One region of the Bacillus sp. SRI_025 genome, then DNA from elsewhere that is predicted to be linked to it. Evidence: riboswitches for the same ligand, from Rfam matches in the RefSeq annotation. Region 1 holds a riboswitch; the other holds the start of a gene.
The links. Region 1 has a riboswitch for glycine ahead of AC20OE_RS04215 (amino acid permease). Riboswitches for the same ligand answer to the same signal wherever they lie in the genome.
Positions count from the first base shown of each region.

Region 2: linked by a shared signal. The riboswitch ahead of gcvT (glycine cleavage system aminomethyltransferase GcvT) and the one ahead of AC20OE_RS04215 (amino acid permease) in region 1 are both predicted to bind glycine.

Region 1 is NZ_JBYEGB010000001.1:822,351-833,316, forward strand. It holds gene AC20OE_RS04185 (hypothetical protein) at 1-860, opposite strand, end outside; gene AC20OE_RS04190 (PadR family transcriptional regulator) at 1,015-1,566, shown strand; gene AC20OE_RS04195 (DUF4188 domain-containing protein) at 1,571-2,053, shown strand; gene AC20OE_RS04200 (NUDIX hydrolase) at 2,065-2,688, opposite strand; gene AC20OE_RS04205 (helix-turn-helix transcriptional regulator) at 2,860-3,066, shown strand; gene AC20OE_RS04210 (DUF3169 family protein) at 3,063-3,743, shown strand; gene AC20OE_RS04215 (amino acid permease) at 3,791-5,137, opposite strand; glycine riboswitch at 5,301-5,380, opposite strand; gene AC20OE_RS04220 (LacI family DNA-binding transcriptional regulator) at 5,645-6,664, shown strand; gene AC20OE_RS04225 (MFS transporter) at 7,104-8,285, shown strand; gene AC20OE_RS04230 (shikimate dehydrogenase) at 8,304-9,206, shown strand; gene AC20OE_RS04235 (MFS transporter) at 9,248-10,441, opposite strand; gene AC20OE_RS04240 (glycoside hydrolase family 1 protein) at 10,748-10,966, opposite strand, start outside.
Region 2 is NZ_JBYEGB010000002.1:534,019-544,984, reverse strand. It holds gene AC20OE_RS07755 (DUF1385 domain-containing protein) at 1-440, shown strand, start outside; gene AC20OE_RS07750 (SA1362 family protein) at 479-874, shown strand; gene AC20OE_RS07745 (patatin-like phospholipase family protein) at 871-1,746, opposite strand; gene mntR (transcriptional regulator MntR) at 1,851-2,285, opposite strand; gene AC20OE_RS07735 (lipoate--protein ligase family protein) at 2,371-3,207, opposite strand; gene AC20OE_RS07730 (rhodanese-like domain-containing protein) at 3,427-3,807, shown strand; gene gcvPB (aminomethyl-transferring glycine dehydrogenase subunit GcvPB) at 3,852-5,312, opposite strand; gene gcvPA (aminomethyl-transferring glycine dehydrogenase subunit GcvPA) at 5,305-6,651, opposite strand; gene gcvT (glycine cleavage system aminomethyltransferase GcvT) at 6,668-7,765, opposite strand; glycine riboswitch at 7,865-7,958, opposite strand; glycine riboswitch at 7,962-8,068, opposite strand; gene AC20OE_RS07710 (DEAD/DEAH box helicase) at 8,317-9,987, shown strand; gene AC20OE_RS07705 (YqhG family protein) at 10,002-10,799, shown strand.

The sequences.
Region 1 (10,966 bases):
GCTTCCGTTTGCTCTTGATATTCCTCTTTCGTGACAGCTTTAAATTCTATTGTACCGCCTGCCATTTTAAAGGGAAATCTAATTGATGTTGCGTCTCGGTCAGTTTCCCCTAAAATAAAACCCTTTTCAATTGCAGGATAAGTACTCAAATCAAACATTATCCCATCTGAAACACCGCCGGCTGTATGTTTCGTTTCTTTATAAGGTGCTCCACCATCTCCTGGGACCGTTCTCATCAGAAAAGAACCTGCCCATTCAGACTGCATATACATTCGTTTTACTTTTAGAAATAGCTGGTATGAACCATCCTCTGCCGTATACAGATAACCATAAGCGCCCGTTACTTTCTTAATGAAGTTTCTTACATAATCATGAAATCTATTTTCAGTGTCCTCCATCAGTTCTTCATATCGGTCATGAATGTCCTTTTGAACAGCACGTAGTTTTGTTTGATCAACTGCTTTGTATGTGATGCTTTGTTTTTCACCTTGTTTTTTCACAGAAAGATCTTTTTCAGCAAGGTGAACTTCATATGTGACCGTCTCTTTCCCTTGCTTTACTTGAAATTCGTAACCGTTTTCAATCGTTTTGCCGGTTAATTTATATTTGTTGATAAATAGATTAGGATCAAAATGCCTTTTTGGGTTTTCCTCCAAAATGGTTTCATTCAGATGACCTGTTACTTTCCCTTTTTTCTCCGTTACTTTGAACCAGTTCACATGATTCTTGGTCTTATATGCAAAGGCGTAAGATTGATTCAATACACTCTTTTTTGTATTTGTTTGATATGCTATCCAGCTGACAGCACCCATGATTAGTACCGCTAGAATTGCCACGATCCAGATTTTCGATCTATTCATACATACCTCCACCGACAGAATTTCATTTTTTCTATCAATATATGAGTGAGTCACCTCCTTTATCGAATTTATTTTTCAACAACCCCTTGTATCTGCCACTTCACATCATTTATTATATATCTAAATGATATATCTTTTAGATAGGTGTGTTGATATGAAAAAATACAATGATACGACGTATGCGATTTTAGGTATTTTAACGACAGATTGTAAGTCAGGATACGAAGTGAAGCAATTAATTGATAGGAGTTTGCATCATTTTTGGAAAATCAGTTATGGACAAATTTATCCAGCTTTAAAGTTAATAGTCGAGGAAGGCCTTGCGGAGGTTTCACCTGCTGCTAGCTCTGGTCGCTCAGACAAGCGGGAATATCATTTGACTGAAAAAGGACTGGACACGTTAAGAGAATGGCTGGCGCAGCCGCTCGATCAGTTACCAACAGAGCGTAATGAGGTGTTATTAAAGTTATTCTTCGGTCAATATCTTTCGTTTGAGAAAAAACTAGCGCTTTTACAGGATTATGAGAGGCAGCTCCGTATTCGTTATGAGACATATGTTGCGATTGAACAAAACATTCAAGAGCTTTACCCAGATGAAGCGGATGCAAAGTATTGGCTGTTTACTTTAGATTATGGGAAAAGAGTGGCTCAAGCTGGAATTGATTGGTGCGTGGAGACATTCCATTCGATGAAGAAGGAAGGGTAAATGAATGAAAAAAGACATACGTGCTGGCAGATTTACAACGGACAATTCTGATTCGATTGTGGTGTTCATTATCGGAATGAGGATCAACAAACGCTGGGCCATTCATCAATGGATGCCTGTGTTCATGTCGATGCCTGGCATGATCAAGGAGCTGTATACCCATCAAGAGGAGCTAGGGTTTCTTGGGACAGAAAATTACTTTGGATTACGCACGACAGCGATGATTCAATATTGGAAATCAACAGATGACCTCCTTGCCTATGCCAAGATGGAGAAGCATTTGGCTGCTTGGAAAAGATTTAACCAAATGGCACGAAATAATGATGCGGTGGGCATCTATCATGAAACATACCAAATTCAAGCCGGCTCGTATGAATCCATCTACGTGAACATGCCTTCCTACGGACTGAGCCAAGCGAGAGCGCCTATTCCAATTGATAAAGGAAAACAAACAGCGAAGGAACGGCTGAATACAACAAATTCCTAGAGAGCGATTCTCTAGGAATTTCTTTTTGCAACAGATACAAAATGCTTTAATATGCGGGCTGTTAATCCCCATATGGTGTAGTTTTCATAATCATAAAACCATTCCTCAATCGACCGGCTCCCCCAGCTGTATTTTTCACCATTCATGATTTTTTCATAAGGGAAGTCCTCTCCTGGTGTTGGCTGAACGGATACATGATGTAGGTACGGCTCATATTGGCTGAGCCATGATAGAGGCACGGTAAAGGTCTCTTCTACTTCTTCTTGATTATAGGAGTGTTTCACTTTTTGCTCATCAATGATACCGACATATGGGTATACGACGAAGGATGGAGAAGCGATATAAGGACTGAGCTGTCCAAGGATATCGACCGATTCTGGCGGAATGCCCAGCTCTTCATGTGTTTCTCGCAGTGCAGCCTCCTGTGCTGTTTCGCTGCCGTCGAGCTTGCCCCCAGGAAAACTAATATCACCCGGCTGTTTTCTCATGGTGAGCGATCGTACCTCAAATAATATATGCCATTCTCCATTTACTTGTACTAAAGGGATCAGGACTGCTGCTTTGAACGCTGTCTCTTCTCCAATGAACAACGGTTGTGATTGATGTAAGTCATTTTTTAATTGATCAATGAACACGGCCATCACCTGTTTTCTGTTTCTCTTTCCTTTAGCGTATCATGGTTCACCTTTTCAATAAAGATGATCTTTCTGACAATTATTTTTATCAATTTGACAACTTTACTTGTCAAATTGAATATAATGCTTTACAATCAAGGAAAGATTTCAATTAAAACTTGAGGTGACAGAATGAAAAATCGGTTAAAAGAGCTTCGTGCGCGTGATGGTTTAAACCAAACTGAGCTTGCGAAACGTGCAAAGGTCTCTCGTCAAACCATCAGCTTAATGGAACGTGATGAATTAATGCCGTCTCTCTTGCTCGCTGTTAAGCTTTCACGAATTTTTCAGGAACCCATTGAACGTATTTTTCTATTCGAGGAGGATGAACTATCATGAAAACTGTATACAAAATGCTCTTAGGTGCTCTCCTTGGCTTTCTCGGTGCTTACTGTCTGCTGGCAGCCGAATTTGAGATGACACTTATTGATATTGCATTTGAAGCGACTCTTGTTATCAGTGGAGTGACAATTTTATTGATTATTTATTGTTTTTCAGGGATTTCACGTATGAAAAAAAGAGTGTCTCTTTCGGTCTCTGGAGATGAGGAAGATGAACTGGAGGCAAAGCAATATCGGACCTTTACTGATTCGACATTAGCCAATACGGTGAGTACGATTTTGTCCATTATTGCCATCGGTATAACCATCGTCACCGAGCAGCCCCTCTGGTTGATTCTGGTCAATGCTGCTTTATTTATCGTCACCATTATCAGTTCTTATGTAGCGATATCCGTTCTTACACTTGTCTATCCTAATCGCAATCTGCCAAGTCCGTCCGACAAAGATTATAGTAAAAAGCTGCTCGCCATTTCAGACGAAGGGGAAAAGCATGTCATGCTTGGCGGACTGTTTCACACGTATCAAATGATGAATATTCTATTGACTAGTGCCATGTTTATTTTGATTGTGTATTCCCTTGGAGCCAATCACTCTCAACTGTTCTCGATCATGGTGATTGGAATTGTTTTGATCATTTTGAATGCAAATTATGTGTTGAAGATTAGAAATCGTTAAATGATAAAAAGCACAGCTCTGTCAAAAGGCTGTGCTTTTTCCGTCCGTTACGATGCACGGCGTTTCTTTCGTGTATAAATCAAAAATAAGAAACCAAACCATACCGGTGTCAATAGCAACGCAGGACGTGTTGCATCTGCGAAGAGCATGATCACGAGAATGGCTGCAAAGAGCGCAAGAACGCAAATATTCACAAAAGGTGTGAACGGTGCTTTAAAGGTAGATGCTGCATGCAGTTCAGGCCGTGTTTTTTTATATTTCAAATGACAAATTAAAATAATACTCCATACCCAAATGAAACAAATGGCACTGATCGTGGTAACAATCCCAAAGGCTTGTTCGGGAATCAGCTTGCTTAAAAGTGCACCGACCGATACTACAATCGTTGAAACAAATAGCGCATTACTCGGGACAGCGTGCTTGTTCAAACGTCCAAAGGAAGCTGGCCCCTGCTTTTGATGACTGAGATTATACAGAATACGGCTTGTCGAGAACATGCCGCTATTACAAGCTGATGCCGCAGACGTCAACACAACAAAATTGATAAGCCCCGCTGCTACTGGTATCCCAATGAGCCCAAAGGTTTTCACAAAAGGACTTTCTGATGCACTGAGCTCAGACCATGGGTTGATACATAGTAAAACAAAGATCGCACCCACATAGAAAAATAGAATTCTTAATGGAATCTTATTAATCGCAGAGGGAATGTTTTTTTGCGGATTAGCTGTTTCTGCTGCGGATACGCCAACCAGTTCAACTCCCACATACGCAAAAATCACCATCTGGAATGACAGCAAGAAGCCTGTGACACCATTCGGGAATAACCCGCCATGAGACCATAAATTCGTTACTGTCACCGGTCCGGCATCGGTTTGAAAACCAATGATTAAAAGAACAATTCCAACACCGATCAGTAATAGAATCGTAATCACTTTAATGAGTGCAAACCAAAATTCCATTTCTCCGAAAAGCTTCACCGTTAATAGATTCAATCCTAGTAAAATCAACAAACAAATGATAGCAGGAATCCATTGCGGGATATCAAACCAATACTGCACATACACTCCGACCGCAATGACATCCGCCATCGCTGTCATAATCCAGCAAAACCAATATGTCCACCCTGTCACAAAAGATGCCCACGGGCCGAGATAGTCCTCTGCAATATCGGTTAATGACTGATAGCCCGCCTTCGATAAAAGCAATTCTCCAAGTGCCCTCATGACAAAAAAGATGGCCATTCCGACAATTAAATAAGCAAAAATGATTGATGGACCTGCCAATTGAATGGCTTTTCCAGAGCCTAAAAACAGCCCTGTTCCAATGGTTCCGCCAATGGCAATCAATTGCACATGACGGTTTGATAAATCTCGTTTTAATTCTTGTTGTGCCAATGCTAACACCCTCCTACGACACGATCTTATACTGAAATAATGAACTCTTTAAAAAGTCCATAAAAAAAGAGATTGGATGCGCTCCAATCTCACGGTCATAAAAGAATAGCAAAATAGAGAAAAGTAATACACGGCATCATCCATGCATCACAAATACAATATTTCGTACTCTTCTGTCCTTTTGCCTGAGATTGTGAACCCTTCGGCGCCGCACATACATGCGGTCTCTCCAGAAGCTGCTCCTGCTATAGTGTGACCCACAGCAATCATAGCCTTCGTTATTTAATTAAAATGTTGCTATTTCTGAATAATTTTATATTTTACGCCTCAATCAGAAAGCTGTCAATGGTAATCTTTTATGATTTACGGTGATACCCATATGTCTTCACTTCATCAATCCCCCCTAATTCATGTATAATAAACCAAAAGATGTTCGGCTCGTCTGATGGAGAAATCCCTCTTGATCATGAACAAAGTTAGGCAATCCATTGAAGTTGGTGAAGATAAATGAAAAAAATGAACAAACAGCGTGTCACATTACAGGAAGTCGCCAAGCATGCCGGTGTCTCGACTTCAACGGCATCACTCGTTGTTCGAAATAATCCTAGAATTTCTGAAGCCACTCGAAACAAAGTGCTTCAATCCATGGAAGACTTAGGGTACGTATATGACCGCGTAGCTGCCAACATGCGGTCAAAAAGCTCAAATATCGTTGGTGTGATTGTCACAGATATTTCTAACACCTTTATTTCGGAATTTTTAATCGGCGTGCAAACCACGCTTGAATCACTAGGCTATACCGTTTTACTTGGTACAACCTTTGACAGTGTCGACAAACAGGAGCGGCTCATTTCCACCATGGTAGAGCACCGAGTGGGCGGAATTATTTTAAACCCAGCTTCGAAAAGCTCTGCTCGAACCGTCAAACAATTAAATCAAATTCGCACCCCAAAAGTACTTGCAAATCGTGAGTTATCAGATGTGCAATGTGATTATGTCGGTGTTGATTATGAACAAGGCACTTGGATGGCCATTCATCATCTTCTTCAGAAGGGGCATCGACGTATCGCCTTCTTAGGCGGCATCAAGACCTCATCGACTTGGATTGAGCGGATGAAAGGTTTCAAAAGAGCTCATGACGATGAAAACCTGACGATTGATGATTCCCTTATTATTGATATCGTACCTACTCGTGAAGGCGGGAAAGAAGCACTCGCTCAAGTGATGGATCAACCCGAGCCTCCTACCGCTATTTTTTGTTTTAGTGACTTAGTTGCATTTGGAGTCATGCAAGCACTGTCAGCACGGGGCATCCAGCCAGGTGAAGATATTGATGTGGTTGGATTCGATAATGTTCCTGAAGCGGAGATGTACCATCCGCCGCTCACCACTGTTTCTTCATTCCCCCGATCCATCGGGGCAAAAGCAGCGAACCTTTTATATCATAAAATGAACGATCAGGATGAAGAGCTGCAGAGATTGATTTTAAAGCCTCAACTTCATATTAGAGAAACCTCTCCATCATGATGAAAAGAGAATTGTGTGCAGCAATTCTCTTTTTTTATTGAACAAGTCAACTATTTCTTTGTTTCATTTTTCTTTTTTTAAATCACAAAGTCATAAACTTGACACATTTAAAATGCAGGAGTATATTTATTTCGTTGCTTCTTTTAGTATATCGTTATACCTATTTAGTCCTATCGTTATTTCTATCAAAAAACAGTTAAAAGTGATTTTTTATGATTCTGATCAAATCATGAAGTTTCACTTCCTAATCAAGGCTGTTATTATTTTTTACATTTTAGTAGAACGATGTACTTGATTGAAGAACAGATGAATATTCATTATTTTTTCATCAATAAGGGGTGTTGTGATGGGCTTCATATTATTCATTTTGAAGGAAACAATAACAAAGGGTATACAACGAATTTGACCTTAAAGGGGTTTCAAATATAGGAGTGGGAACATGAAAAATCCTTATATTAAATCGTCACTTGGCATGTATTTAAACTACTTCATGCTTGGCATGATCAATATTATTGTAGCTTCCAACATGGACAGCTTATCTGAACGCTACCATGTAGATATTCCGAAAATCAGCTTGCTTGTATCGGCGATCGGAATTGGTAAACTCATTGCTCTCTTTTTCTCAGGTCGGTTAGCCGATAGCTGGGGACGTAAGCCTGTCATTATTACAGGAAATTTTCTTTACTTATTATTCTTAATCGGTATTCCAACGACAACGAGTTATACACTGGCATTTATCTTTGCGATTTCAGCAGGTATTGCCAACTCACTGCTTGATTCAGGAACCTACCCTGCTTTGACAGAGTCATTTCCGAAAAAGGCAAGTTCGGCTTCTGTTTTAGTAAAAGCGTCTGTATCCATTGGGGCGACTGTTCTTCCATTTATCTTGGCGTACCTAGTGGCACATGACATCTTCTGGGGCTGGGCGTTCTTTGGACTAGGGCTTCTTTATTTACTTGTAGGAATTTACTTAATCTTTATGCCATTCCCGAACCATAAGCAAGTTTCTTCACAAGCTGCTCTTCCAGTACAAGACCAGCTGAAGGAAGAACCAAAAATGCTTGGCGAAGGCTTAGCTGTTGTACTTATGGGATTCACGTCGACTGCATTGTTTGTCGTATGGCAGACATGGCTTCCACAGCTCGGGTTAAAATTAATCGGACTTGGTACAGAACAAGCTACACAGCTTCTATCTTATTTTAGTATTGGAGCACTCGTATCTGTTCTCTTGCTTTCGATCGTCTTAGATAAATTCATTTCACCGATTATGGTGGCAATCATTTATCCAATTGGGGCGTTCCTTGCAATGCTTTCACTTTTCCAAATCGAAACGTACAGCATTGTCATTGTCAGCACCTTCTTCTTAGGGCTATTTACAGCAGGAATCTTCCAGCTTGCGATGAGTATCATGATGAAATTGTTCCCGACAAACAAAGCAACGGCTTCATCCTATGTCAACATTGCGGCAAGCTCAGCGTTTATTCTCGTGCCGCTCATTACAAGTGGGCTGGTCAGCACGTACGATATTAAAATGACGTTATTCTTCGATATGATCATTGCGGTTATTAGCGTATTACTAGCGGTCTTTGTTCTTGGACGCATGAAAAAATTATTTAGATAACTAAAGGAGATGTCAATCATGACAAACATACATGAACGAAATATTGATGGAAAAACAAAATTAGTCGGTCTTCTTGCTACACCAATCGGACACAGCCTTTCACCACGTATGCATAACCTTGGCTATACACTAACAGGTATCAACTATGCTTACCTCGCATTTGAAGTAGGGAATGATGAACTAGAAGCAGCCGTAAACGGTATGAAAGCAATGGGTGCAGCTGGATTTAACGTCTCTATGCCGAACAAAATGAAAGTACTAGATTACTTAGACGAACTAGATGATTCTGCAAGATATACACGTGCAAGTAACACTGTAGTAAACAAAGATGGTAAGCTCATCGGCTACAACACAGATGGTCTTGGATATGTGAGAAACTTGATTGAGCATGGCGTTGAATTAGCCGGCAAAAAAGTCACACTTGTTGGCTCTGGCGGCGCGGCAACTCCGATTGCGATTCAGCTTGCACAGTCCGGCATTCGTGAAATTAGTATTTTTGCTCGTAATGACCAATACTTCGTTCAAGCAGAAGAAAATGTAAATTACATCAACAACGAAATGAAATCTTTCGGTGTCAAAGCAAACATTTTCCCACTTGAAGACAAAGACGCGTTCCGTCGTGAAGTAGCAGAAAGTGCGATCCTGGCAAACGGGACAAGCCTTGGCATGAAACCACTAGATCAGCTCAGCATTATCGATGATACACTTGATGTACTTCGTAAAGATTTGATCGTGACAGATGTCGTATACAACCCGCAAAAAACAAAGCTTCTTGCACAAGCACAGGAAGCTGGCGCCAAAACGATTAACGGTCTTGGAATGATGTTATGGCAAGGTGCACTTGCTTACAAACTCTTTACTGGTGAAGATATGCCAGTTGATCAAGTAAAACAAATCCTTTTTGAAAATGACCGTTTCTAAAACAAAAGAAAGACGACTTCCTAAGCGGAGGTCGTCTTTTTTTAATCATGTACCATAACTTGACGGTAGCGATACAGGATATACAGTGCGCCGATAATGGCTGCAACAGCCACCACTGCATCGAACATAAAGATTTGTAAAATGGACGCGTGACTCTGAATTAACCCTGTTACGACCGGGATGACGATAGCCGACACGCCGCCCGCTGTGGAGATAATCCCAGTCATCGTCCCTTTGTTTTTCCAGAAGAATTCAGCCATCACAGTTAACGTTAGCTGAAAAACTCCTGCTGTTGAAAACCCTAATACAAAAGCATTGACGGTTCCTATCACTGGGGATTTCACGACCAAGAGCACACAAATAGAAACAAGTGTAATGATTGGATAGATCAACAGCACAGTGACCGGACGGACAAAACGGCGCAACAGAAACGCAAGCATCACAACAGACAGCAGCCCGCCCATGCTATAGTAACTGAGCAGTTTCACAGCACTGCCCGATGCCATCCCCAAGATGGCCTCACCGTACGTAGGAAGCCAAATTTGCGGCAGCGCATACAGCCCATTTGATGTAAAGCTGATTAAAATGAGTGCGATCCCTTCCCTCCAAAATGTAGGCTCTGTCGAGAAGCGCGGAAGTCCATCATGCTCCGTTACCTGGACTTGCTCCACCTTGCGATGATTCGGAAATGGCAAGGTCCACAGCATCAAGACATTCACAAGATAGATCAGAGCAGGAACAAAAAATGAAATTCCATAAAACAAATCATGCTCTGCTAAAAAGTAAATCGCCAGTGGCAAAATGGTTGCCCCAATGGAGATAAAGGCCTTCACCATCACATTCGCAGATCCCGAGTTTTGCGGAAAAGCCTCCATTAACGCAGGATACGTTCCTGCATCCATTGCCGAATTCGCGACCCCTGCCAAAATCGCAAACGCAAACGCGATTTGATAATTCGGAGACAATGGGATTCCAATGAGGAACACCGCCATCAGCACACCAGAAACCAAAATGACCGGCTTCCGCCCAAAACGATCTGACAGTACGCCTGATAAACCATACGTGAGCACCCTGCCAATGCCAAGCGCCGAAATCATATAACTAATTCCCGCACTATTGGTATCTAATTGTTTGATTAAAAATGGCATATTTGAAGCCAAAATAATATTGACCATACCTAATAAAAAGTAATTAATATACAGACTAGAAGCCGTTCTCACATACGGATTCCTCATCCTGACACACCCCTCAACACCATCGCAATGAAGTGACAAATAATGGTTACGCTTACAAGATCTCATATGTGAGGAAGAACAGCTTTGCAGCCTTCACGTTCATACATCTCATCATGTCATGCAGCTCACAGCTTACACGCCCTTCATGTATCAAGCATTTCTTCAATTTTTCACTGCTCTTATTTTATATGAATGAGAAAGGTAAAGATAGTGAATTGCTTAAATTTGAGGGGAATTCATCGATCAAGCGTATGACACCATCGATAGAAAAAAGGAGTGGTTAGCTGCCACTCCTTAACTGATGTCTCATTTCTGTTCATCGTTCATTTTCAACCCATTTTGACGAATGACTTCTTGATACCAGTAAAAGCTTTTTTTAGGTGTTCGATTTAACGTTCCGTTTCCATCGTTATCTTGATCAACATGGATAAACCCATATCGCTTTTCCATTTCAGATGACGAGTAACTAATTAAATCAAGAATTCCCCAGCTGGTGTAACCTATTAATTCGACTCCATCCTCAAT
Region 2 (10,966 bases), on a different contig from region 1:
TATTTCAATATCATGGGGCAGAACATAAAGTCATAAACTGCTATGAACAGAACCTTGACATCACAGTGGAAAATGTCCAAAAGCAATCCCGTCTGCATTATCGATGCGGCAGCAGCTTTATTTTATTCACTGTCATTGTTGGAATGTTCGTCTATTTACTCGTACCGACAGATCCTTTATGGGTGAGAGTTCTGAACCGCTTGGCGCTCATTCCGGTTGTTCTGGGCATTTCATTTGAAGTGCTTCAGCTCACGAACAAACTCCGAGAAGTGCCTGTACTTAAAGTGCTTGGCTATCCTGGCCTTTGGCTGCAATTGCTTACAACAAAAGAACCTTCTGACGATCAAGTCGAGGTAGCCATTGCAAGTTTTAATGAACTTCTTCGTTTAGAGGAAGCATCTCTAAAACAAGCGTCAGATTCTGCTCATCAAGTGATCTAACTTATAAATCCGGTAAATTCCTTCGGAGGTGGACAGTTATGAATCGCCGAGTACATCCTGCTTTTACCATTATTTTCGCTTTAGGTGTTTTGGGATTTGTGTACTTACTCACAACGAACCCAGGCAGACTTTTTACAATGCTGCTGTCTGTTGTGATCATTGGAGCGGCCCTATTTTTCCTATTTAGATGGCTGATGAATCGAAGAACTGGAACAGAAGGCAATCTTTATCGCAAAGCAGTCAAACAATCAAAACGTCGCTACCAGCAGCCTAAACCAAAAACGAAAAGCCAGATGAAAAATCGGGTCACTCATTTGCGAAGCGTGCCGACTGACCACAAGTCTAAGCCCGTCCTTCTCAAAAAGAAAAGCCAAACACATTTGACTGTGATTGAAGGCAAGAAAAACAAAAAGAAGAATCGCGCCTTATTTTAAAATGTCCAGCTTTTTAAAAATTGCTCGGCCTTCTGTCTACCTAGATCGACGAGCGCCTTTTTCTTTTCTGTCATGAGTTGAAAATCAGTGGCAATGACGTGTTCTACAGGAATAAAAATAATATGACGTTCGTGTTTTGTGGCGATATGTCTTTCGTCATGAGCACCACGCATCGTTTCAAAAAGAGCGCCAAACAGTTCAAACGCATTGCGGATGGAGTGTTGTGGGCGTTCTTTTTCGTTTGGCGTTAATGTGACACCGACGAACGGTCTTTTTTTCTCTTCTGCAAACAGCCAAATTGGAAAGTTGCTAAGCACTCCTCCATCTACAATGGTACAAATGCCTTTTGAAGACTTCAGTTTGACAGGTTCGAAAAAATACGGCAGGCTGCAGCTCATTCGAATGGCCCTCGCCACGGAAAACCGCTCTGGATTCAAGCCATATGAAGGAAGGTCGTCTGGCAGTACGAGGATTTTTCCATTCGTTAAATCGGACGCAACAATTTTCAGCGAATCTTTTTTGAGGTCTCCAAACACGGTGACCCCTTTTCGTTTTAGCACATCAGTCAGCCATTTTTCCAGCCGGTCTCCTTTATAAAGACCAAGACGCCAGTAAATGGATACCCACCTAAGCATTTTGAACGGGATGAATTGACATCTTCTATCAAGCAATTGATGCTCATCCATTTCATCTAAAAGCTCCCGAATTTCCTGGCTTGTAAAACCTGCTGCGATGAGTGAAGCAATGATTGCTCCAGCACTTGTACCAGCAAGACGGACAAATTGAAATCCTCTCGCTTCAAGCGCTTCATAGGCACCAGCAAGCGCTGCCCCCTTAATGCCTCCACCTGAGAACACACCATCTATCTTCATCAAGGAGCCCCCTTTGATTTCACGCTAATAATAGTGTAGGAGCATTTGCTTTCAATTAGAACTTTAATCAAAAAGGACACCCATGCTAAGGGTGTCCTTTTTGATTAAGATTCTTGATTTGTTTGTTCGTTTTTCTTTTGAATCGCTTTCAGCTGAACAGATCGCTCATCGTTTTCTTCAAAAAATTGAACGAGATCGCCGATGCGGTCAATGCTGTTCCAGCTGAGATGATGTTCAATGCCTTCTACATCATCATAAATTTTCTCTTCATCTACACCAATGATTCTTAAAAATTGCTCCAGCAGTTCATGTCTGTATACGAGACGTTTTCCAATTTTTTTGCCTTTCGGGGTTAAAATTAGACCACGATACTTCTCATAAATGAGGTATTCATCTTTATCTAGCTTCTGAACCATTTTTGTTACAGAGGAGGGATGGACAGCGAGTGCTTCTGCAATATCAGAGACTCTGGCATATCCTTTTTCTTCTATCAGCATATAAATTTGTTCAATGTAATCTTCCATACTAGGTGTAGTCATAAAACCCCTCCATAATGCACCTTTACTTAATAATCAACCCAATTCTACACCATCGTTCATTAAAAAACAAGGAGTGTCCATCGTCTTAACGCTTGTAATTCCAATCATCTGAGGCATATTTCGTTTTGGCGAGATGATGGACAAACGCTAATTCTTCATCTGTCAGCTCATAAGGTTCAAGCTCAATATTTAATCCTTTTTCAAATCCTCTTTTAAACGCAACACGCGCATCGTCTATCGTACAAGTTCGGTCTGAGATTTCATTGATGGCAACCGCTTTGTTTTTAAAGCTTCGCTGCATCCGCTCTCTTACCCGGTCGTTAGGATAAAGGAACAAATCGAATAATTTATCCTCATCAAGGTCAATTAAAATAGATCCATGCTGGAGGATGACACCTTTTTGTCTCGTCTGAGCACTGCCCGCTACCTTTCTGCCTTCTACAACAAGCTCGTACCAAGAAGGGGCATCAAAGCATACAGAAGATCTTGGATTCTTTAAGCTTTCCTTTTCTTTATCTGTACGAGGAATGGCAAAATACGCATCGAGTCCCAGCTCTTTAAATCCTTCTAAAATGCCTTCTGAAATGACGCGGTACGCCTCTGTCACCGTTGCTGGCATTTCTGGATGTTCCTCTGACACAATCACGCTGTAGGTCAGCTCCTGGTCATGTAGTACTCCTCGTCCTCCGGTTGGTCTGCGGACAAATCCAAGACCATAGCGCTTGACAGCTTCTAGGTTGATTTCTTTTTCAACGTTCTGAAAATACCCAACAGATAATGTCGCCGGATCCCATCCATAAAAGCGGATAACAGGCGGAATGAGCTTCTCACTATGCCAATAAAGCAAGGCTTCGTCCATTGCCATGTTAAAGGCAGGGTCTTGGTTTCCTGAATCAATGAAACACCATTTCTCTTTTTGCATATAAAATCCCTTCTCTTTTACGTAGTCAATGTTAGATGATGGTGGTGACCACCGGTTTTCTCTCTTCATCAGTCTATCAAATAGGAACGGAATTGAAAATAATTCTTACCATTTATGATGACAAGTTTCTTATGCTTTACTATAATAGTATTTGTCTAAAACGTACCATCAGACAGGCTACTGTGCTGATGCTCAAGAAGGAGTCGAGTTGTATTGTCAATGTTCAACTATATCGTCCTCTCACTTTGTGGACTTTTTGTTCTTTATTCCATCGGCAGCTACATTTATCAGCAGCGCATTATGAAAACGCTGACGGAAGCAGAATTTATTAAAGGTTACCGCAAAGCCCAGCTCATTGATGTGAGAGAGCCAAATGAGTTTGAAGGCGGACATATTTTAGGGGCAAGAAATATCCCTCTTTCCCAACTAAAGCAGCGCAAAAATGAAATACGTCCTGACAAGCCTGTTTACCTCTATTGCCAAAATAACTTTAGAAGCGGAAAAGCAGCCCAAACTTTACGTAAAAATGGCTGCCGTGAGATTTATAATTTAAAAGGCGGCTTTAAAAAATGGGGCGGCCGCATTAAAACGAAGAACTAACAAAAAAGACTCTGGGAGCATGATTCCCCCTGAGTCTTTTTTCTTTATTTTCTTTCAAAAACGAGAACGGGATTCCGAGCGGCCTTTGTTTCGTCCATACGTTTCACGACGGTTGTATGCGGCGCTTCCTGCACCACTTCAGGATTCTCTTCTGCTTCTTTCGCAATTTGAATCATTGCTTCGATGAATGCATCAAGTGTTTCTTTTGATTCTGTTTCGGTCGGTTCAATCATGATACATTCCTCTACATTGAGCGGGAAGTAGATCGTTGGCGGATGGTAGCCGAAATCAAGTAATCGTTTGGCAATATCCAGTGTCCGCACACCTAATTTTTTCTGACGTTTACCTGAAAGGACAAATTCATGCTTACAGTGACGATCAAACGGCAAATCATAATGAGCACTTAAGCGGCGCATCATATAGTTCGCATTTAACACGGCATTATCGGTTACAGCCTTTAAGCCGTCTGGCCCCATAGAGCGGATGTACGCATAGGCTCTGACGTTAATGCCAAAGTTGCCATAGAATGGCTTCACGCGCCCGATTGATTCCGGACGGTCATATTCAAAGTAAAAACGACCTTCCTTCTTTACAAGCACCGGCTTTGGCAAATACGGAATTAAATCTTTTTTAACGCCAACTGGACCTGAACCAGGACCTCCGCCTCCGTGTGGGCCTGTAAAGGTTTTATGAAGATTTAAGTGGACAACATCAAATCCCATATCTCCTGGTCTTGCTCTACTTAAAACCGCATTCAAGTTGGCTCCGTCATAATAAAGTTTACCGCCAGCTCCATGAACGATTTCAGCCATTTCTAAAATGTTTTCTTCAAAGAGGCCAAGTGTATTCGGGTTTGTAAGCATTAAAGCAGCTGTTTCTTCATTAACAACGCGGCGTAAATCTTCTAAATCAACAAGCCCGTTTTCATCAGATGCGACAGTAATGGTTTCAAATCCAGCGACTGTCGCAGATGCCGGGTTCGTTCCATGAGCAGAATCAGGCACAATGACTTTTGTACGCTGATGATCTCCTCTTGCTTCATGGTACGCACGGATCATCATGAGTCCCGTCCACTCGCCATGTGCTCCTGCCGCAGGCTGTAATGTCACAGCGTCCATCCCCGTAATTTCTTCAAGATGTTCACCTAGATCGTATAGTAATTCCAATGCACCTTGTACAGTGTCTGCCTCCTGTAGTGGATGGACCTGCGAGAAACCTGCAAGGCGTGCAACCTTTTCATTAATCTTTGGATTATATTTCATCGTACAAGAGCCAAGAGGATAAAATCCAGAATCGACCCCATGATTGCGTCTTGATAATGCTGTATAATGACGCATAATATCAAGCTCAGATACTTCAGGGAGCTCAGCATCCTCATCACGGATGTACGTCTTATCAAATAAAGACGGGATCTCCTGTTCAGGTACATCTAAATCAGGCAGGCTGTACCCAATTCTTCCTTCTTTAGATAATTCAAAAATAAGCGGCTGATCTTGTTTATTCATGGCGATCCCCCAATTCCTTGATAAACGTATCAATTTCTTCTTTTGTTCTCAGCTCTGTCACGGCTACAAGCATGTGCTGCTCAAGCTCTGGGTAGTCTAGCCCTAAGTCGTAGCCGCCGATGATTCCTTTTTCAAGCAATCGTTTATTGGCTTCTTTCACAGGCTCCTGTAACTTGATCACAAATTCATTAAAATGAGCCCCTTCTACATCCGCCTGCAGTCCATATTTTTCTGCCTGCGTCTTGGCATAATGGGCTTTTTGCACGTTTTGATAGGCGATGTCTTTTATGCCTGTTTTCCCTAGTGCCGTCATGGCAACAGAAGCAGCTAGCGCATTTAATGCTTGGTTCGAGCAAATATTTGACGTCGCTTTATCTCTTCGAATGTGCTGCTCACGCGCTTGAAGAGTCAGGACAAATCCACGAACACCATTTTCATCTTCTGTCTGCCCGACTAAACGACCTGGCACTTTTCTCATCAACTTTTTCGTCACAGCAAAATATCCGCAGTGAGGTCCGCCAAATGCCGCCGGGATACCGAACGGCTGCGCATCACCAACGACAATGTCTGCCCCAAGTTTACCAGGCGGCGTCAATAGCCCGAGTGCGAGGGGATTGCTAGAGACAATGAACAGGCTTTTTCCTTTATGTGCAATGGGTTCAATGTCTTTTAACGGCTCGACGACACCAAAAAAGTTTGGATATTGCACGAGAACTGCTGCTGTATCATCGCAGACGGCCTTTTCCAGTGCAGCTAAATCTGTCTGCCCTTTTTTCGCAGGCACTTCAACAACTTCAATGTTTTGTCCTTTGGCGTATGTTTTCAGCACCGCTCTTGATTCAGGGTGAACCGTTTCAGAAACCACCACTTTTTTCTTCTTTGTGTGTCCCGCAGCAAGCATTGCCGCTTCTGCTAGTGCCGTCCCGCCATCATACATTGAGGAATTGGCTAGATCCATACCAGTCAGCTCAGCAATCATTGTTTGAAATTCAAAGATCGCTTGCAATTCACCTTGTGAAATCTCCGGCTGATAAGGTGTATACGCTGTATAAAATTCAGAGCGTGAGATAACATGATCGACAATGACAGGCTGGTAATGATCATATACACCAGCACCAAGAAACGATGCATAGGAAACTGTATCCTTATTCTTTGCAGCTAGCCGGGATAATTCCCTGACAAGCGCTGTTTCAGATGCGGCTTCTTTGATGTTGTATGCTCCTTTGAATCTCACCTTCTCTGGGATATCTGAAAAAAGCTCATCAATCGACTGAACGCCGATGACATCCAGCATTTCTTTCTGATCTTGCTCTGTTTGCGGCAAATATCTGTGCTTCATCCTCTATTCCCCCTCGTTATTTGGTTCTTTTATAAAATGGTGTTGTGACGATTTTGGCTTTTAGACGCTTTTTGCGAACCTGTACTTCCACCTCTGCCCCAAGCTCCGCTTCTGAGGTTTCGATCAAAGCAAGCCCGACATTTTTCTTTAATGTTGGGGATTGAGTGCCCGTTGTGACAAACCCAACCTGCTTTTCTCCTGAAAAGACTGGATAATCTGTACGCGGAATCCCTTTTTCAATCATTTCAATGCCGACAAGCTTTCGCTTCAGTCCCTCTTCTTTTTGTTTTTTAAGTGCTGCTTTTCCGATAAAATCAGCTTCTTTATCCGTTTTGACAGCAAAACCAATTCCGCCTTCTAATGGAGAAATATCCTTTGTCAGCTCCTGGCCATAAAGCGGAAGCCTTGCTTCAAATCTCAAGGTATCACGTGCACCGAGTCCGCACGGTATTAATCCTTTTGGCTGCCCCGCTTCTAATAAAGCGGACCAAAGGTGGACCGCATCTTCTGACTGGCAGTAGATTTCAAAGCCATCTTCCCCTGTGTAACCTGTTCTAGAAACGAGCACTTCTTTATTTGCGACCTCAGCTTTTGATAAAAACGTAAAAGGTTTAAGCGATGTCACCTCTTCATCCGCCACCTCTTTGATGATGTCAGCAGCAAGAGGTCCTTGAAGCGCTAGCAAGGCGGTTTGATCAGATATATTTTTGATCAATACGTCATCCTTCTCTTGGTGCTTCAAAAGCCAATCCACGTCTTTATCGATATTTGATGCGTTGATGACAAGTAAATAGTGGTTCTTTTCTTTTTGGTAGACGAGCAGGTCATCTACCGTTCCGCCATCTTCATAACACATGGCTGTATATAGTGCCTTACCGTCTGTCAGCTTAGACACATCATTGGTTAATAACCTTTGTAAAAAAGGAAGGGCATCTTGACCTTTGACGTCCACCTCACCCATGTGAGACACATCAAAAAGCCCTGCTTTTGTTCGAACAGCTTCATGTTCTTCTTTAATGGAAGAAAATTGGACAGGTAATTCCCAGCCCCCGAAGTCAATGGTTTTTGCGCCAAACGTTTCATACGCATGAAAAAGCGGTGTTCGTTTCAACATCAATCGTTTCCCCCTTTTTTTAGTGCAAATGCAAGCTGAATTTTCAGAAAAAAATCACAGCAAAAAAGGACAGAGCGCTCCCTTTTATCAAAAAGAAGTCTCTGTCCTTGCACCTGAAAGTTTACAGCACAACATCATTGTGCGTTTTCCCCTTTGGTGGTTTGCTAAAACGATCAGCAAACACTCTCCAGAGTTGCGTCCGGTAAGAGTACTTTTGCCTGAGAGATTCACTGAATCATTCAGCTTGCTCCTTCGGCGCCTGCCAGTGCAAAATAACCGCCAAGTCTCTCCCCATACCATCATCCGCTCATATTTTTCACATTTATTGGACATACTATCAAAATGGGTGACTTATTTTCTAGATCACTTATCAACATCCTACCATTAGAAATGGATGGAGAGCAACAGAAAAATCATTAACATTTTTAAAATAACCTTTCGATATCGTTCGCTTTTATTCATATATCTAGTCTTTTAGAGACCTCTTAAAAAATGAAGCGTTTAAAAACAGAACAATTTATCAGATCCTACTAGAAAGGCAGGCGACCACATTGAATATTCAAACGATTTTTGATCAGGAATGGGCAAATGAATTTCAGCAGCGGCTTTCATCAGACGGCCCCTGGGCGAACTGGGATATGTATCGATTAGCGACGCAGGTTCAAAAAGTCACAGCCATTGATTCATTCGAGGGGCTGCAAGCTCCTGCGCACCTGCCTGCATTCACACCTTTACAGCACCAGCTCGAAGTAGCCAGAAGAGTCGTAGAAGAAATGAATGGGAAAGCCATTCTAGCAGATGAAGTGGGACTGGGTAAAACCGTAGAAGCAGGACTCATTATCAAAGAATACATGATTCGTGGACTTGCCAAAAAAATTCTTATTCTTGTCCCCGCCTCCCTTGTATCTCAGTGGGTACAGGAGCTGCGGACGAAATTTTATATTGATGCTGTTGAACAAAAAAAGAGCTATGTGTGGGAGCAGTGCGACGTTGTCGTTTCTTCCATTGACACAGCCAAAAGACAGCCGCATCGAGACACGATTTTATCGATTGCCTACGATATGGTCATTATCGATGAAGCACACAAACTGAAAAACAATAAAACGAAAAACTATGAATTTGTGAGAAACCTGAATAAGAAGTTCTGTCTGCTGCTGACAGCGACACCTATTCAAAACCGGATCGGAGAAATATTTAATCTCGTTTCCCTTCTGAAGCCGGGCCACCTAGGAAATGAACATCAATTTAAAGATATCTTTGCCAAAAAGGACTTGCAGCTTGAAGACCATGACCGATTAAAACAGCTCGTCAATAAAGTGATGATTCGAAACCGAAGACAAGACACAGGCATCGAGTGGACAAAACGACATGTCAAAACGATTTCCATTGATTTTTCTCCGACAGAACAAGCATTGTATGATGAAATCTGCAAGCTGAAAGAGAATCCGTCTTATACAAAGCATATGTTTTCCATTATGACCTTGGAACGAGAATGCTGTTCAAGCCGTGAGGCAGTTTATATGACGATTAAAAAAATGCAGGAAGAAGAAAAGCATATTCTCGGCTCTTCTGCTATAGCGCAAATCATGGAGAAAATCAATCAAGTGGAGCAAAACTCAAAGGCGCTTGAAGTGGTCAAACTCATTCAACAGTTAAATGAAAAAGTCATTATTTTCACCGAATACCGCGCAACACAAATTTATTTACAATGGTTTCTACAGCAAAATGGCATTAGCTCCGTGCCATTTCGTGGCGGCTTTAAGCGGGGTAAAAAAGATTGGATGAAAGATTTATTTAGAGAACGGGCGCAAGTGTTAATTGCTACAGAAGCTGGCGGCGAAGGGATCAACCTTCAGTTTTGTAATCAAATCATTAACTACGACCTCCCGTGGAACCCGATGCGTTTAGAACAGAGAATCGGACGTATCCACCGCCTTGGCCAAGAACGAGATGTCCACATTTACAATATGTCAACAAACGGAACAGTTGAAGAGCATATTTTAAAGCTTTTATATGAAAAAATTCAGCTGTTCGAAAACGTCATAGGCGATTTAGATGATATTTTAACGAGAATTGATATTGAAGAAGTCGAAACAGAGTTGCATCAAATTCTCTTCCAGCATGAATCTGATGGAGACATGAAAAAGAAATTAACCCAATTTGCTTCTCATTTAACTGAAGCACAAACACCACTTTTAGAAAAGAGACAGCAGGGCTCATAAAGGAGAGTTGATCAATGGAGCAGCATGACATTCACACCTTTCTTCTCCGTTTTTTCAAGGCGAATCAATGCAGCATATTAGAAGAAAGTGCAGGACATATGACCGTACAGCTGACAATCGAAATGGATAAATTGATTATGAACCGTCCTTTTTATTGGCACTGGCTTGAAAAAACTGGCGGTGTACCTGAACCGCGGCAATTGACTTTCATCACAGATCAAAAAAAAGCGGGTGATACGGTCAGTGGTGAATTCATCCATTTCGGCTCCCCCCGGTTATTTCAAATATTTGAGGCGGTCAAACAACAGGGCCGTTTTATCCGGCTTTATGAACGAGTCAGCCCGCTCACGAACAATCAAATCGCACTTGAGCCATGGCTTGGTCTCAATGTAAAAATTTCTTACCTTGCAGACCGGAAGAAGGATAAGCTTTTATCATTAGGACTCCATCTTATACGCGGAGAAGTCATTGAACAATTTCAAGAAAAGCTGGAAGCTCGTGAGCTGTCGTCTCAAATTCCCGATTATTGTTTTACGATGAGTACAATGATTAAGCCAGAAAGCGGAATCAAACGGCTCTACAGCCTTATGGAGCGTTATGCCCATGAGGAGCCGGACGACTGGGCAGTGCGAGCCGTTCAAAAATGGAAAGAAGACTCCGAACTTTTAAACCAATTTTATGAAGGGACTTCAGACACATCTGTAGAATATGAAATAGAAAGGCAAGCACTCAAAACTTTATACGAACCAAAAATCAGTCTTACGATTGAAAATGGCGGACTTTTTTACTTACAGCAAAAAAGAGGAGGTTGACCCATAGTCCCCTCCCCTTTTATGTGACTTACAATTTTCGATCAGTCTAAAGCTAAGTTTGTCTGTTTGTATTGGGCGGAAACATGACGCAAGCAAACTATGAGGTCTTACCACCTATGTCTTTCCATTTCATGCGTTAAGTGCCTGAAATACATGATTCAGTATTT